Regions from separate parts of the Shewanella sp. SG44-2 genome, predicted to be linked through region 2. Evidence: riboswitches for the same ligand, from Rfam matches in the RefSeq annotation. Region 2 holds a riboswitch; the other holds the start of a gene.
The links. Region 2 has a riboswitch for cobalamin ahead of H5181_RS15315 (TonB-dependent receptor). Riboswitches for the same ligand answer to the same signal wherever they lie in the genome.
Positions count from the first base shown of each region.

Region 1: it holds a riboswitch for cobalamin, as region 2 does, so the genes downstream of both, H5181_RS02870 (ABC transporter ATP-binding protein) here and H5181_RS15315 (TonB-dependent receptor) in region 2, are expected to answer to the same signal.

Region 1 is NZ_JACJEU010000003.1:6,887-14,555, forward strand. Features, by position in the region: gene metH (methionine synthase) at 1-1,970, opposite strand, end outside; gene H5181_RS02865 (histidine phosphatase family protein) at 2,241-2,984, shown strand; cobalamin riboswitch at 3,070-3,203, shown strand; gene H5181_RS02870 (ABC transporter ATP-binding protein) at 3,282-4,091, shown strand; gene H5181_RS02875 (iron ABC transporter permease) at 4,084-5,190, shown strand; gene cobT (nicotinate-nucleotide--dimethylbenzimidazole phosphoribosyltransferase) at 5,320-6,375, shown strand; gene H5181_RS02885 (adenosylcobinamide-GDP ribazoletransferase) at 6,385-7,170, shown strand; gene cobU (bifunctional adenosylcobinamide kinase/adenosylcobinamide-phosphate guanylyltransferase) at 7,170-7,669, shown strand, end outside.
Region 2 is NZ_JACJEU010000023.1:19,235-26,903, forward strand. Features, by position in the region: gene H5181_RS15290 (DNA-J related domain-containing protein) at 1-91, opposite strand, end outside; gene H5181_RS15295 (phosphoribosyltransferase) at 451-1,017, shown strand; gene H5181_RS15300 (U32 family peptidase) at 1,193-3,106, shown strand; gene H5181_RS15305 (DUF3622 domain-containing protein) at 3,301-3,624, shown strand; gene H5181_RS15310 (hypothetical protein) at 3,750-4,415, shown strand; cobalamin riboswitch at 4,727-4,941, shown strand; gene H5181_RS15315 (TonB-dependent receptor) at 5,082-7,061, shown strand; gene H5181_RS15320 (HDOD domain-containing protein) at 7,181-7,669, shown strand, end outside.

The DNA of each region.
Region 1 (7,669 bases), on a different contig from region 2:
TTGGCCACTTGCGAGCCATCACCTCTAAAGCTTTCAGCGATGTCGAGCAGTTGTTCGGTGTTACTTGAGTCGGCAACCGGGCAAGGTAAGTTTTGGACTACGTTTTCAACCCGTTTTTTGAGCTCTGGGTCAATATCATCGTATATGGCTAACTGACCTGCGTTAACAATACCCATGTCCATGCCTGCTTGAATGGCATGGTATAAAAATACCGCGTGAATGGCTTCGCGTACTGGGTTGTTACCACGGAACGAGAATGACACGTTAGACACGCCACCGGAGATCATCGCGTGTGGCAAGGTGGCTTTGATGTCTTTTATCGATTCGATAAAGTCGACGGCATAGTTGTCGTGTTCATCGATACCGGTGGCAATGGCGAAGATATTGGGATCAAAAATAATGTCTTCTGGTGGAAAGCCAACCACATCGACCAAAATGCGATAAGCACGGGTACAGATTTGGGTTTTACGCTCACGTGTATCAGCTTGGCCGTCTTCGTCAAAGGCCATGACAATGGCGGCAGCGCCATAGCGCTTCACTAAGGTAGCTTGCTCAATAAACTTGGCTTCGCCTTCTTTCATCGAAATAGAGTTAACAATCGACTTGCCTTGAACACATTTAAGGCCCGCTTCTATCACTTCCCATTTTGATGAGTCAATCATGATTGGCACACGCGAGATGTCGGGCTCAGAGGCGATTAAGTTTAAAAACTTCGCCATAGACGCTACGCCATCGAGCATACCTTCGTCCATGTTGACGTCGATAATTTGCGCGCCATTTTCAACTTGCTCGCGCACGACATCTAACGCTTCTTCGAACTTTTCTTCTTTAATTAAGCGTAAAAATTTAGCCGAACCGGTCACGTTAGCGCGCTCGCCGACGTTCACAAATAACGAGTTTTTATCGATGGTAAGTGGTTCTAGGCCAGATAAACGACACGCGACTGGAAGATCTGGGATCTGTCTTGGTTCATGTCTGAGTACTGCTTCACGGATGGCGCTAATGTGAGCTGGTGTACTGCCACAACAGCCGCCGACAATATTGAGCATGCCTTCTTGCGCCCATTGATTAATGACTTCGGCCATTTCTTCTGGGGTTTCATCATAGCCACCAAATTCGTTGGGTAAGCCAGCATTTGGGTGGGCGGAAACATAACATTCGGCAATACGTGACAATTCTTCAACGTACGGGCGTAACTCTTTAGGCCCAAGGGCGCAGTTAAGGCCAATCGATAACGGCTTGATGTGGCGTAAAGAGTTATAGAAGGCTTCGGTTGTTTGGCCGGTTAGTGTGCGGCCTGAGGCGTCGGTAATAGTGCCCGAGATCATAACGGGTAAGCGATCGCCAAGCTGATCGAATACTTTTTCAATCGCGAACAGGGCGGCTTTGGCGTTTAAGGTATCAAAAATGGTTTCAACCATAATGATATCGGCGCCGCCTTCAATTAAGGCGCTGGTTGATTCGACATAAGCTTCAACTAATTGATCGAAACTGACATTACGAAACCCTGGGTCGTTAACGTCTGGGCTGATAGAACAGGTACGGTTGGTTGGGCCTAATACACCGGCAACATAACGTGGTGAACCAGTTTGTGCTGCTACTTCATCTGCTGCTTGGCGGGCGACTCGGGCGCCAGCAAGGTTAATTTCAGCAGCCAGTGACTGCATGTCGTAGTCGGCCATGGCAATGGTGGTGGCATTAAAGGTGTTGGTTTCAATAATGTCGGCACCGTTTAGCAGGTACTGAGTATGAATATCTTTAATGATTTGCGGTTGGCTGAGTACTAATAAATCATTGTTGCCTTTAACATCGCAATGCCAATCTTTAAAACGCTCGCCACGATAATCTTCTTCTTCCAACTTATAGTCTTGGATCATGGTGCCCATGGCGCCATCTAAAATCACAATACGCTGCGCTAACAATGCATTAAGTTGTTCAAGTGTTTGACTGTAAGAAGTCGATTTCGCCATAACAGTTACCTTTTTATCACTATGTTGCTTGATACCTTGATTGAGATAAGCATACCCTTATTTTTACAATAGTAGGGCGATAACATCATTGTTATGTTCAACGGTCATTTGCAATGGTTGCGTTAACCGTTGCAGACAACTGCCGTGGACAATTGTTGCGTACAATGATTATCTTCTAAATGATTACCTGTTAAGATAGTATTTTAGACATATAAACGTATAGACGTCCATAGTACGCGAGTTTTTACTGCCAGAGCAAGGCTGAATTAAATGAAACAAGCCAAGATAATTTTAATGCGCCATGGAGAATGCGAAGGTGGGTCTATATTTCGCGGCCAAACCGATGTACAACTTACCGAGACAGGGATGGCCCAAATGCAGCAAGCATTTGCAGAGCTGCAATTCCCCATTAGCCATGTGTTTAGTTCACCATTGCAACGGTGCCAGCAATTCAGCCAGCCTTTAACGCAGCGATTAACATTACCGTTAATGACGATACCAGCACTGCAAGAAATTGATTTTGGTGTGTGGGATGGGCAATCGTTTGATGCAATTTACCAGCAAAACCCCGCTAAATTTGATGCCTATTGGGATAACCCATGGTCGGCTGAAAGCACGCCAGATAAAGCCGAGTCGGTGATTGATTTTGCTGCGCGAGTGGAGACCGGGCTTATGAGCGTGGTTGATGAACTGTGGCGCTCATGTCAACAGCAGCACTCTTGTTTACTGTCAATCGACGAACAACAAGGGCAAAACGTGCCGCAAACCGCTCAAGCTGTCGATTGCCCCCATGCGTTAGTGATTACTCACGGTGGGGTGATGCGCTGCTTAATGGGCTATGTGCTTAAGGTTGGCCAATCTAGCGGATTATTCGCTAACCTAGCGATCCCCTATGCTGCTATTATGGTGCTCGATGTATATTGGCCTGATGATGTTGATAAGGTTGACGGTTTTCAAGCGACTGCAATGAATAACAATACCGCTAAAGTGAGCTTTACCTTACATTGGCCGTAACATTTCATGAGCTTAACGTTACAACCCTAGTGTCATCATTTTTCGCTATAATTTGCATAATAGCGTGCGTCATAATTGTCGTAATAATCTGCGTCGAAACCATAGTGCCTTTCAAGGTATTGGGAATTGGGATAAGCCCAAACTGTACCCGCAACTGTAGATGTACCCATCGAGTATGGGGACATAAGTCAGATACCAGCTTTGAATCGCCTCAATATCCATGCCTAAGCGGGTGACTTAGGGGAGTTATTAAATAAATGTTTGTGTTAAATAATTGGACATGGCGGGCTAACTTTCATGTCTGAATCTGTATTAGATGTAAATCATCTTTTTTGGCAAGTCGATAATAAAACGATTCTGGCGGACATTCATTTCAGTTTGCCTAAAGGTCAAATGCTAGGGTTAATAGGCCCAAATGGTGCAGGAAAGTCGAGCCTGTTGCGCTGCTTGTATCGTTATATTGTGCCAACCAGTGGCGATATTGAGATATTTTCTAAACCCATCGGTGAATATTCTTCTAAGTTGTTAGCGCAGAATATTGCTGTGGTGCAACAAGATACCCCGCATTATTTTGACATGACTACCGAGCAGTTAGTGGCGATGGGGCTTACTCCGCATAAAGGCTTGTTTGACTCAAACACTGCCCAAGACCGTGAACGTGTGGTAAGTGCCTTAACCAAAGTTGGATTGCAGCAAAAAGCCCAACAACAGTATGAACTGTTATCTGGTGGTGAAAAACAACGCGCCCTTATTGCCCGCGCCATTGTGCAACAGCCGCATATTCTAATTTTAGATGAACCGACTAACCACTTAGATATTCGTTATCAAATTCAAATCCTTGAACTGGTTAAATCATTAGGCATTAGTGTTATTGCTTCTATACACGATCTGAATTTAGCCAGTGCAATGTGCGATAAATTACTGCTACTTGATCAAGGGCGTTTAATTGCTAAAGGTACCCCAACAGAAGTGCTAACCGAACGGCAAATTAGTGAGGTGTTTGGTGTGTGCTGCGACATTAATCTTCACCCACAACACGGTAAGCCGCTGATTAGTTATTTTTATGGTTACCAACCTAGCCAGAAAGGATGCCCCGATCATGATTGATGCATCGCAACGTCGCTACTATGTTTGTTTCAGTCTGTTGGTATTGGCTACGCTGCTTACCCCGATATTTGCCGCCAGTTTTGGGGCGGCCAACATTCATCTTAATGACGTATTAATGATATTTAATACCTTATTAGGCGGCGACATGCCGAGTGCGATTGATGGCCGTGAACATGCGGTTACGATAACCCAACGTATTGTGCTTGAATTACGCTTACCGCGAATTTTGTTGGCCTTTGTGGCTGGCGCAGGGTTATCTATAGCCGGCAGTGTTTTACAAACTGTGACCCGCAATCCGTTAGCCGACCCGTATTTATTTGGCATTAGCTCCGGGGCGTCATTTGGTGCGGTGTTAGTGGTGTCGTTATTCAGCCAGACCGGTTTATTTGCCGAGATGTTTTCTGGAGTATTGACCATAGCGCCAAGCTTTACCGCACAACCTTGGTGGTCTTGGTCGACATTAAGTATACCGATAGGAGCATTCATCGGCGCCAGTTTATCAGTGCTGGTGGTATTTATGTTATCGGGATCTGGTCGAAGTAGCCAGGTTGAACGTATGTTGCTGTCTGGTGTGGCAACGTCGTTTCTATTTGGGGCATTGACCAGCTTGCTGTTGTATTTTTCGACTCCACAGGCTGCGGCGTCAGTATTGTTTTGGAGCTTAGGCAGTTTTGCTAAAGCCAGTTGGTCTAATTTACTCTTACCCAGTGTGACGGTAGGGGTTAGTTTATTGGTTATGTTGGCGTTCAGGCGGCAAATTATGGCGCTGCAAGCGGGTGATGAAACGGCTCATACATTAGGCATTAATGTCGCAAAATTGCGCTTAAGTATGTTGTTACTGTGTTCGCTTATTACGGCAATGTTGGTGGCAACTTGTGGTGGCATTGGTTTTGTTGGTTTGATGATCCCGCATACGGTTAGGCTATTATTTTCCGGACGTCAGCCGATGATCTTAACCGCGATGTTGGGTGGCTTATTTATGGTGTGGATTGACGTGATAGCACGATGCATTTTATTTAACCAAGAATTGCCTGTCGGCATTATTACTGCTGCATTGGGCAGCGTATTTTTCTTGTTTATTTTGCGTCAACGCCGTTAAACGCTAAGCCTTTTGATAAGTACTTCTCTAATCACTTTAATAAGCGTTTAGAGAGGTACTTTTATAAGAATTGGATGAGTGCTGCAATACATCATATTGAATTTATCTGCCCAAATTGCTGGAGTTTTCATGTTTGTCATAGAAGCTGTTAAGTCAGATGTTGATGCCAATATTCAACATAAGATTAATCAAAAAACCAAACCATTAGGGGCGTTAGGGCAACTAGAATCTTTGGCATTAAAAATTGCTCGGGTGCAGTACCGCGGCGATAAACAGTCGTTAAGCACACCGCTGCAAATCACTAAGCCAACGATGTTAGTGTTTGCTGCTGACCATGGTATTGCCGCTTACGGCGTGTCGATTGCGCCAAGCGAAGTGACCACTCAAATGGTGCATAATTTTGTCCAAGGCGGCGCGGCAATTAATGTGTTTTGTCGCCAAGTTGGGTTTGAGCTCGAAATTATCGATTGCGGAATATTACAACCGCTTACAGGCCAAGCAAATGTTATCGACCAACGCTTAGGCGCAGGGACTAAAGCAATGCATTTAGCGGCGGCTATGCCACTTGAAAAAGTCGCCCAAGGTTTTGAATTTGCTCGACAGTTGATTGCTCGCCATGTTGATGCTGGGTGTAATTTAATTGCTTTAGGTGAAATGGGTATCGGCAATACTTCTGCTGCGACTGCGGTAATGTCAGCTATGCTCAATATTGATGTTGAGCAATGTGTTGGTCGAGGCACGGGAATAGATGATGCTACCTTGGTGATCAAAACAAAACTTATTAACCAAGCACTTGATTTACATCAACATGAGTTAGTTTCTCCTGAAGCAATTTTGGCTCACGTTGGCGGTTTTGAAATAGTGCAAATGACCGGGGCGATACTGGCGGCAGCGGAACAAAAAATATTAGTGGTGATTGATGGTTTTATCGCTACTGCTGCAGCATTAGTTGCGGTAAAATTATCTCCACAATCAAGAGACTATTTAGTTTTTGCTCATGAGTCGCAAGAGCAAGGACATAAGCTTCTGTTACAACAGCTACAAGCAACACCATTGTTGTCGCTGGGATTAAGACTTGGAGAAGGCACTGGCGCTGCGTTGGCGTTACCGTTAATTCAAGCAGCGGTGAATTTTTACAATCAAATGGCCAGTTTCGATGATGCTGGCGTTAATAATGTGGTTTAAGGGAACAACATGTCTGGCGAGATAAAATGGTTGCGGCAGTTAAATTTATTTTTTGTGGCGATGAGTTTTTTTACTCGGATCCCCGTTCCATCGTGGGTGGTGATTGATAGCGATAAGCTCAACAAAGCTAGCCGTTATTTTGGTTTAGTGGGCTTACTCATTGGCTTAATTTGTGCGTTGGTATTTTGGCTTGCACAGCTGATTTTACCGGCAAGCATTGCCATTTTATTAGCCATGGTGGCGGGTGTATTAGTGACCGGCGCCTTCCATGAAGACGGCTTAGCCGATACCGCAGATGGTTTTGGTGGTGGTTGGACGGTAGAAGACAAGCTGCGTATCATGAAAGATTCGCGTTTGGGCAGTTATGGTGCCTTGTCGTTGGGATTAGTGTTATTGCTAAAATGGCAATTGCTAGTTGAGCTGGCTTTATATAGCCCAATGGCGGCGGTAAGTGCGCTTGTAGCAGGCCATACACTCAGCCGCGTTGTGGCATCAAGCTTGATTTTTAGTGAGCAATACGTCCGAGATGACGACACCAGCAAGTCAAAGCCGATTGCCCAAGATCAGCAATTAAATGATTTATTTATTTTAATCGCCAGCGGTATTTTTGTGTTGTTATGGCTTAACGGTGTCGCGGCATTTGTGCTGTTTATTACCTTGTGGCTAGTACGCATTTTGTTAGGTGGCTTTTTCCGCAAACAAATTGGTGGCTACACCGGTGACACACTAGGCGCTGCGCAGCAAATCAGCGAAGTGTGTTGTTACTTAGTTATTTTAGCGGTTGGATTAAGCTAATGATTCATTTGGTGTTAGGCGGTGCGCGTAGCGGTAAAAGTCGATATGCAGAGCAATGTGTGGCGGAATACGCTGCTATTGGTTATTCATGTGTTTACTTAGCCACAGCCACAGCGTTAGACCATGAAATGTCTGCGCGCATTAATCGACACCAACAAGACCGTATGTCCAGCGCCCATAGCTGGACATTGCACGAGCAAGCTTATGACGTTGGCCAAACATTGGTGGCGATAGATAAACCACAACAAGTCATATTGCTCGATTGCCTGACGTTATTATTAACCAATCATTTATTGTTAAATGACGGCGCCTCGTGGGCCACGCAAAAGTCATTACTCATCGACAGTTTGTCTGCTTTGCAAAGCGATGTGGTGTTAGTCAGTAATGAAGTGGGCTCGGGCATTGTTCCCATGGGTGAGTTAAATCGTCGTTTTGTTGATGAAGCAGGTTGGCTTAATCAAGAAATAGCCGCAATTTCTGACCAAGTCACTCTAGTAGT
Region 2 (7,669 bases):
TGTCACCTTTGGGCACATTGAGTTCGTTGCTGTCCGTGGTGTTTGCCAGTCCAGTACCGTAATTATTGTGTAAGGTTTTATTGAGCAGCATAGTGGCGTATTCATCCTGAATTGGCGATTAATCTACTTGTCATTAAACCCACTATGCCATAGTCGTTTTTAATGACAAGTAGATTTATCTCCATTGATAAGCTCGCTCGGTCACTTGGCTCGTGCAGTGAACTAGAGATTTGTTGATAGGACTTCTATTGATGCTGAAGTGATTTAACGTACGCAAATGCTTGATGTGAACATGCATCAAATAAGTAGGAATCAATATTGAGTCATATATTATTTGACCAACATGTCTTATTTTTTATGGGTATTGATCAATTAATTCCTATTCTTACAGGCAAGAAAGCTTTATTTGGTATAAAATTCTCCGCAATAAAATAATCGGGGGCTTAACCAATGACAGATAAACATTATATTAGTGCGCAACAACTGCTGGAAGATTCATTTAGACTCGCTGCGCAAGTATATGACAGTGGCTTTCGACCACAGTTTATCGTGGGTATTTGGCGCGGTGGTGCTCCAATCGGTATTGCAGTCCAAGAGTATTTTGATTTTAAAAAAGTTGAAACCGATCATATAGCCGTTAGAACGTCTTCTTATTATGGTATCGGCACTGACAAACAAGATAAAAATATCAAAGTACACGGTTTGCATTACATTATTGAAAACGCCAATGCTAGCGATGGTTTGTTGATTGTTGATGACGTTTTTGACTCTGGCCGCAGTATTGATGCGCTGATTGGTAAATTAAGAAAGTTCATGCGTTTAAACATGCCTACAGATATCCGGATCGCATGTCCTTATTACAAGCCAAAAAACACTAAAGTAGAGCTAAAACCAGATTATTTTATTCATTCATCTGAAGATTGGTTAGTGTTTCCCCATGAAGTGTCTGGGCTTAATCCGCAAGAAATTGCTGAAGGCAAAGCTGACTTTAAAAACATCCAAGAATTATTTTTATAAGCTCTATTCGACCGTTTTTTAGGCGGTCATTAGCAACGAATTTACTTAGAACTTTGTTCAAAGTTTGCTAAAGTATAAAGCTATGTGAGTGCGTCAACATACTTATGTCAATGCGACAATATTAGTATGTTGGCGCACTTTTTTATCCGAATTAATGCGAAATTTAGTTAACATTATGGTTTCTGTAGAATTGTTCACCCCTGAGGCGCCTGTAAAGCGCCAACTTGAACTGTTAGCACCGGCTAAAAATGCTGATTATGGCATTGAGGCTATTCGTCATGGCGCTGATGCCGTTTATATTGGCGGTCCAGCATTTGGCGCGCGTCATAATGCTGGCAACAGCGTTGAAGACATCGCTCGCTTAGCTGAATTTGCTCATCGTTATCATGCCCAAGTGTTTGTGGCGCTTAATACCATTTTAATGGATGACGAGATTGATAAAGCGCAAAAGCTTATTTGGCAACTTTATGAAGCCGGTGTCGATGCCTTGATTGTTCAAGACATGGGGGTTTTACAATTAGATCTTCCACCTATAGCGTTACATGCGAGTACTCAAACTGATAACCGCAGCCCAGAAAAAACAGTCTTTTTCGAACAAGTCGGTTTTTCACAAGTCGTGTTAGCTCGTGAGTTGAATATTCCACAAATTCGCGACATTGCTGCTAGCACAAAGATGAAGTTAGAGTTCTTTATTCATGGTGCGTTATGTGTCAGTTATAGCGGTTTATGTAATTTAAGCCATGCGTATTCTAATCGCAGTGCTAATCGCGGTGAATGTTCACAGATGTGTCGATTGCCGTGTAATTTAACTACGCGTGAAGGTGAAGTATTAGCTGAAAATAAGCATTTATTATCACTAAAAGACAATAACCAAACAGATAATTTAGAAGCCTTAATTGATGCGGGCATTAGCTCATTTAAAATTGAGGGCCGCTTAAAAGACATTACTTACCTTAAGAATGTTACCGCACATTACCGCCAACAACTGGATGCCATTATTGCTAAACGAAATGATTTGGAATCTATTTCTCATGGTCGTTGCGAGTTTAATTTTACGCCCGATCCTGATAAAAGTTTTAACCGCGGTAAAACAGATTATTTTGTCAATGAACGTACTGAGGCCATTGAGCATTTTAGTTCGCCTAAGTTTATTGGTGAGAAAGTGGGTCGTATCACCCAAGTAGGTAAAGACTTTATTAAAATCGATACCAGTGAAAGTGGCAAAGACATTCATTTTAACAATGGTGATGGCTTATGTTTTTTTGTTGAGCATTATGAAACCCAGCGGTTGTCTGACGATAAGCTCTCCGGCGTGCGCATTAACCGCGCCGACGGTAATACCTTGTATTTAACTGAGGTACCTAAAGATCTTAAAATTGGCGTGATGATGTTCCGTAACTTTGATCATAAGTTTGAAGCTATCCTGAATAAAGATTCTGCCACGCGTAAAATTGCTGTTGATATGCAATTTTTTGATAGCGATGACGGCGTTGGGTTAACCATTACAGATATACACGGTATAAGTGCAACCGTTACCTTAGCTTGCGATAAAGCTCCTGCAAATGATCAAGCTAAAACGGCAGAAAACCTCAAAAAGCAACTCAGCAAACTTGGCAGTAGTGATTTTGTATTGAACAAGATTAATTTACTGACTGAGCAAATGTGGTTTTTACCTGCATCGGTGGTTAACGAGCTGCGCCGCGATGCGGTTAGTGCATTAATGGCCACAAGGGTGACGAGCTACCAACGACCAGAGCGTTGGGTACATGATAAAACTGCGCGTTTCCCACAAAAAGCATTGAGCTTTTTATCTAACGTGGCGAACGAAAAAGCGAAATCGTTTTATCATCAGCATGGGGTGATTCAAATTGAAGATACCTATGAGAAAAATAACGTGTTGCATGATGCACCGTTAATGGTGACCAAACATTGTTTACGTTACAGCTTTAACTTATGCCCGAAAGAAGTTGAAGGGATTAAAGCCGACCCAATGTTTTTAGATGTTGGTAAAGATAAATTGAAGTTGGTGTTTGATTGCCATAAATGTGAAATGATGATTGTTGGTTCTAACCAATTAGTGAAACAATAACCTCAGCGCAGCGAGATTTTATTCATCATATTATTATCAGTGGCAGCATTACGCTTGCCACTGAGTTAGTTTTTCAAATAAGCTGCAAAAATAACCATTAAATAGCTGCCCAAACTCGTGCGTTTCGAGTACACTGCGCGGCTGAAATTTCATGGGTTTTAGCCTGTGATACCTTAAGTAGGAAAGAATAGATTATGAGCGATAGCAAAAAATATGGTTTACGTGTTATTCAAATCGAAAACACTTGGAAAACCGAAATCACTCGTCGTATGACAGCGACAAAAACCATAGTATCAAAAAGCCAAGATGGTTTTGCTTCAGAAGCAGAAGCAACAGCATGGGGCGAACAAGCTCTACAAGGTTTTTTATCTAAGCAAGCTGATCGTAACAAGCGTAAAACTGAAAAGCATCTTAAGGCTAAAAGCTTAGCTGCCGCTATTGCTGCAGAATCTGCCGTTGATGAAGAAGAGTTATTCGATGCAGAAGATGAAGACGAAGACGACGAAGAATTAAACTAACATTTACCGACAATGTAAATGTTATCGATAAGTGTCAATTGTTGTATGTTCAGGATAGGATATACATAATTAGAATGATTTTTAGTCAACTTATCTCTTTCTTGACCAAATAAGGATTCATTTGGATGAACAAGATTGCTGCAATTATCGGCTGCTCGGGCTGTCTGGGGATTATGTTCCTGTTCCCGAGCGGTGCATCGGCTATACCTCCTGCACTGATGACATTTGACGACGTTGATAACTCATCAGGTGCTATGGTGATGTCTGAGGATGTCCAAAAGCTCACGGCCTTATCTGCAAAATTTGGTTTTTTACCGCCATTAGATTGGAAGCTTGCATTCAGCGATAAACGTGGCGATATGACAATGGCTGAGTTTATTCCATCCAATGAATCATTAAATGATTGGTCTCGTTTAGTCTGCATGCAGGGGTTTAAAGGCTTAGCAAATGATGTTGAACCGGACCAGTTTTTAGATTCGATGGCAGCGACATATCAAGAAAATTGTGAAGGCAAAATTGTTTATCAACAGCTGGGCAGCTCTAAAGTAGACGGGCTCGAGGCTGTACATGGTTTATTAGGCTGCACCAGTATGCCTAATATTCATCATTCTTCCGCAGTGGTTGAAGCGTCTTATATCTCTCGTCCACAAGGTGAGATGGGCTATTTTACGGTGATAAGTGATGACGAGAATGTCTACCTAATCCATAAATCTATTCGTACAGCTATTTTTACCACCGAGACCGTTCCAATCACAATCGATAATTATCGTGCCTTCATGAGCCAACCCTAACGTCGACATTTATCGCTAACATTGACGACATGTTCATATATTAGCGCCGTGTTAATATAATTAGTGCCGTGTTGATAGCGTTGTTGGCCATTTCTAGTGTCACTTCCCAACATGTTGAATGCCAGACAAGTTGAATAATCTGTGAGTTAAGCTTTTGTTAGTATCAAGTTTACCTTTGAATCCGTTATAATCGCCGCGTGAATATTTTATGATGCCACTCATTCGTCAGACAGTACCAAGGTACTCAATGCTAATGCCGGCATAACAACACATATTTTTCAATCATGAGCTGAATATCAACTCATGATAATTTAATAGTCAATCTTTACGGTGCTTGCTTTGGATCGATAGACCAAAGCAGGATAATCGGGAAACCAGTGTAAATCTGGTACTGCCCCCGCAACGGTGATTGGTGAGAGTCAGGTGCGCAACAGTGTTGCGTTAATCATCTCGGCTCGCGTGCGTTTACCTTTAGTGTAACGCCAAAACCTCAGTCCGGAGACCGGCCTTAAAGGTGATTTCGATGATTTCGGTGGGCAGATCTCGAAATGTAATGTGATACCGCTAGTGACTTATTTTATAGAACTTTTCTGTACAATAGGACGAAAGTGGTGCTCTATATTGCGGCGCTACTGCCCCATTTTTCCTTTCAGGAGTTAAAGGTAAATGGGTACTAAACCAACAAAAATCGCACTGTTATTAAGTGCTGTCTTCAGTGTCGCAAGTGTTAATGCTGTTGCGATTGAATCAGTTGTTACATCCCCCTCGTCTTCGGCTATCAGCATGGATGAAACCATTGTGGTTATTGGCCGTAATGCTGCCAAGCCATTAAATATTGCAGCCAATGTTAATGTCATTGATGCTGCTGATATTCAAATGAGCGGCGCCACCAATTTAACCGATTTATTACGTGGACAATCTGGTATTCAGGTGTCGAATAATAACTCGGGCACCGTATTTTCTATGCGTGGTTTTTCTGCATCACAAGCCGCTAATAACACCTTAATTTTGGTCGATGGACGCAGACTGAATAATATCGATATTTCAGCGCCGAGTATTGAATCGATCCCGATTAACTTAGTTGAGCGTATTGAGATTTTATCGGGTAGCGCAGGGGTATTATATGGTGACCAAGCTGTTGGCGGCGTTATCAATATCATTACCAAAGCACCAACAGAAACTGGTGGTGGCTTACAGGTTAGTGGTGGCAGTTTTGATACCTATGAAGCTAAAGGTGATATTTCAGGGGCTATCAACGATGCATGGCGTTACTTTTTAGCGGCGAGCTATAACGAAAGCGATAATTACCGCGATAATAATGACAATGAAACCAGCTCTATTCTTGGTCGCTTGCAATATCAAACAGATATCGAAGACTTCTTTGTTGAAGTGAATCATTTTGATAACGATCGCCAAGCACCGGGTGCGCTAACGCTGGCGCAATATGAAGCCGATCCTCGCCAAGTAGCATCATTTTCTGAAGGTGAGTTCTCTCATGAAATAACCACAGCATTGCGCAGTGGTTATCAATATCAGCTGAATAAAATCTGGGCCTTAGGTGCAGATTTAACCTACTCAGATACATCAACCTCGAGCTTGTTATTTGGTGGCGCAGGGCGTATTGAGCGCGATCTATTGAGTTTCTCGCCTAAAGCTACTGCTAACTATCATTTAGAACATGGCGATTTAAATTTTGTTGCCGGTATTGATGTGAGTAAAGGTGAAGCAGATTTCGATACGCTCTATACGCAACGAAATAATGAACAGACACAAAAGAGCGCCTATGTGCAAGCATCGGTACCGATCACGCCGACTTTATCTTATGTCGTCGGTGGTCGTTATTCTGAAGTGACAGACGATTTATATGACCAATTACTTTATCCGAATCGTATTGAAATCGATAATGACGCCCATGCGTTGGAGTTGGGGTTAAATTATCGCCCAAGCAGTGAAAATCGTTTTTATGTCCGTGCAAATGATAACTTCCGTTTTGCTAAAGTCGATGAGCAAGCTTACACCCCGCTTGATGTACAAGGTTTGAATCCACAAACAGGTCGTTCTTACGAAGCGGGCTGGGACTTTACCACTACGACTCAGACATTAAAAATCAATGCTTATCAACTTGAGTTAGAAGATGAGATTGTTTACGAAGGCGGTCGTACTGATGGGCCTTATGGTGGTGGAGCTAACGTAAACGCCGATGAGTCTCGCCGTTTTGGTGTGAGCACTGCTTATGATGTACAGTTATCTAATGACTGGCTGCTAGGAGCTTCGTACGACTATATTGATGCTGAGTTCACTCAAGGTGAGAACGACGGTAAAGCGTTATCATGGGTAGCAAAACATTCAGGTAAAGCCTTCGTAAGCTATGATTTTGCTGATAATTGGCAAGCTTTTGTTGAAGGTGTTTACACTGGTGAGCGTTACATGGAAGGCGACAACAGCAATACCGGTGATAAGTTAGACAGTTACGTGCTAACAAACCTTGCGCTTAACTATACCTATTCAGGTTGGAATGGTAGCTTACGTGTAGATAACTTGCTTGATGAAGATTATGTTGGCACCGGTTATTACTCGGCTTATGGCAGTGGTTATTATTCTGGTACTGGTCGCTCAATTAGACTTACCGCGGGTTATCGTTTCTAGATTATCTTTTTTAGCGAATAACCTTTCGAAAGCCAGTAAACTATTACTGGCTTTCGTTTTAATATATCGTTAAATTAATGAATAAAGTGATTTATTCTAAGAAAAGGTAATTGATGAATATGACTAATCTTGAGCAACAAGTCCTTACTCAAGTTCAAGCTATTATTGGCAATGAAGAGCAAGTCATTGGTCGTCGTGGCATATTAATTCCATTAAAAAAATCTCTGATTAACGAAGCTGATATTCGAGTCGTTATCGATATCATTTCAGCGGATCCTGCTTTGGCAGCCCATTTATTGTTACGCAGTAATACCGCGCAAACAGCAGGTGTCATATCAACAAAAAGCCGTAGTGTAAAAGATGCCTTAATCCGATTGGGCCAAGTGAACATTTATCGCTACGCGTTTTCGTTTTACCTTAAAGAAAGACTTGATGAACTTTCAGAGCCTTACAAAAAACTCGTTCAAGGTTATTGGGCATTAAATGAAATCATCGCGATGGATTGCATAGAACTGTTGCGCGAAGACAATGACATTGGTGTTGGTACTAAAATCGATGCGGATGAAATGCAAACGTTAGCGTTGTTTAGTGTGTTTGGGCAGGTGATT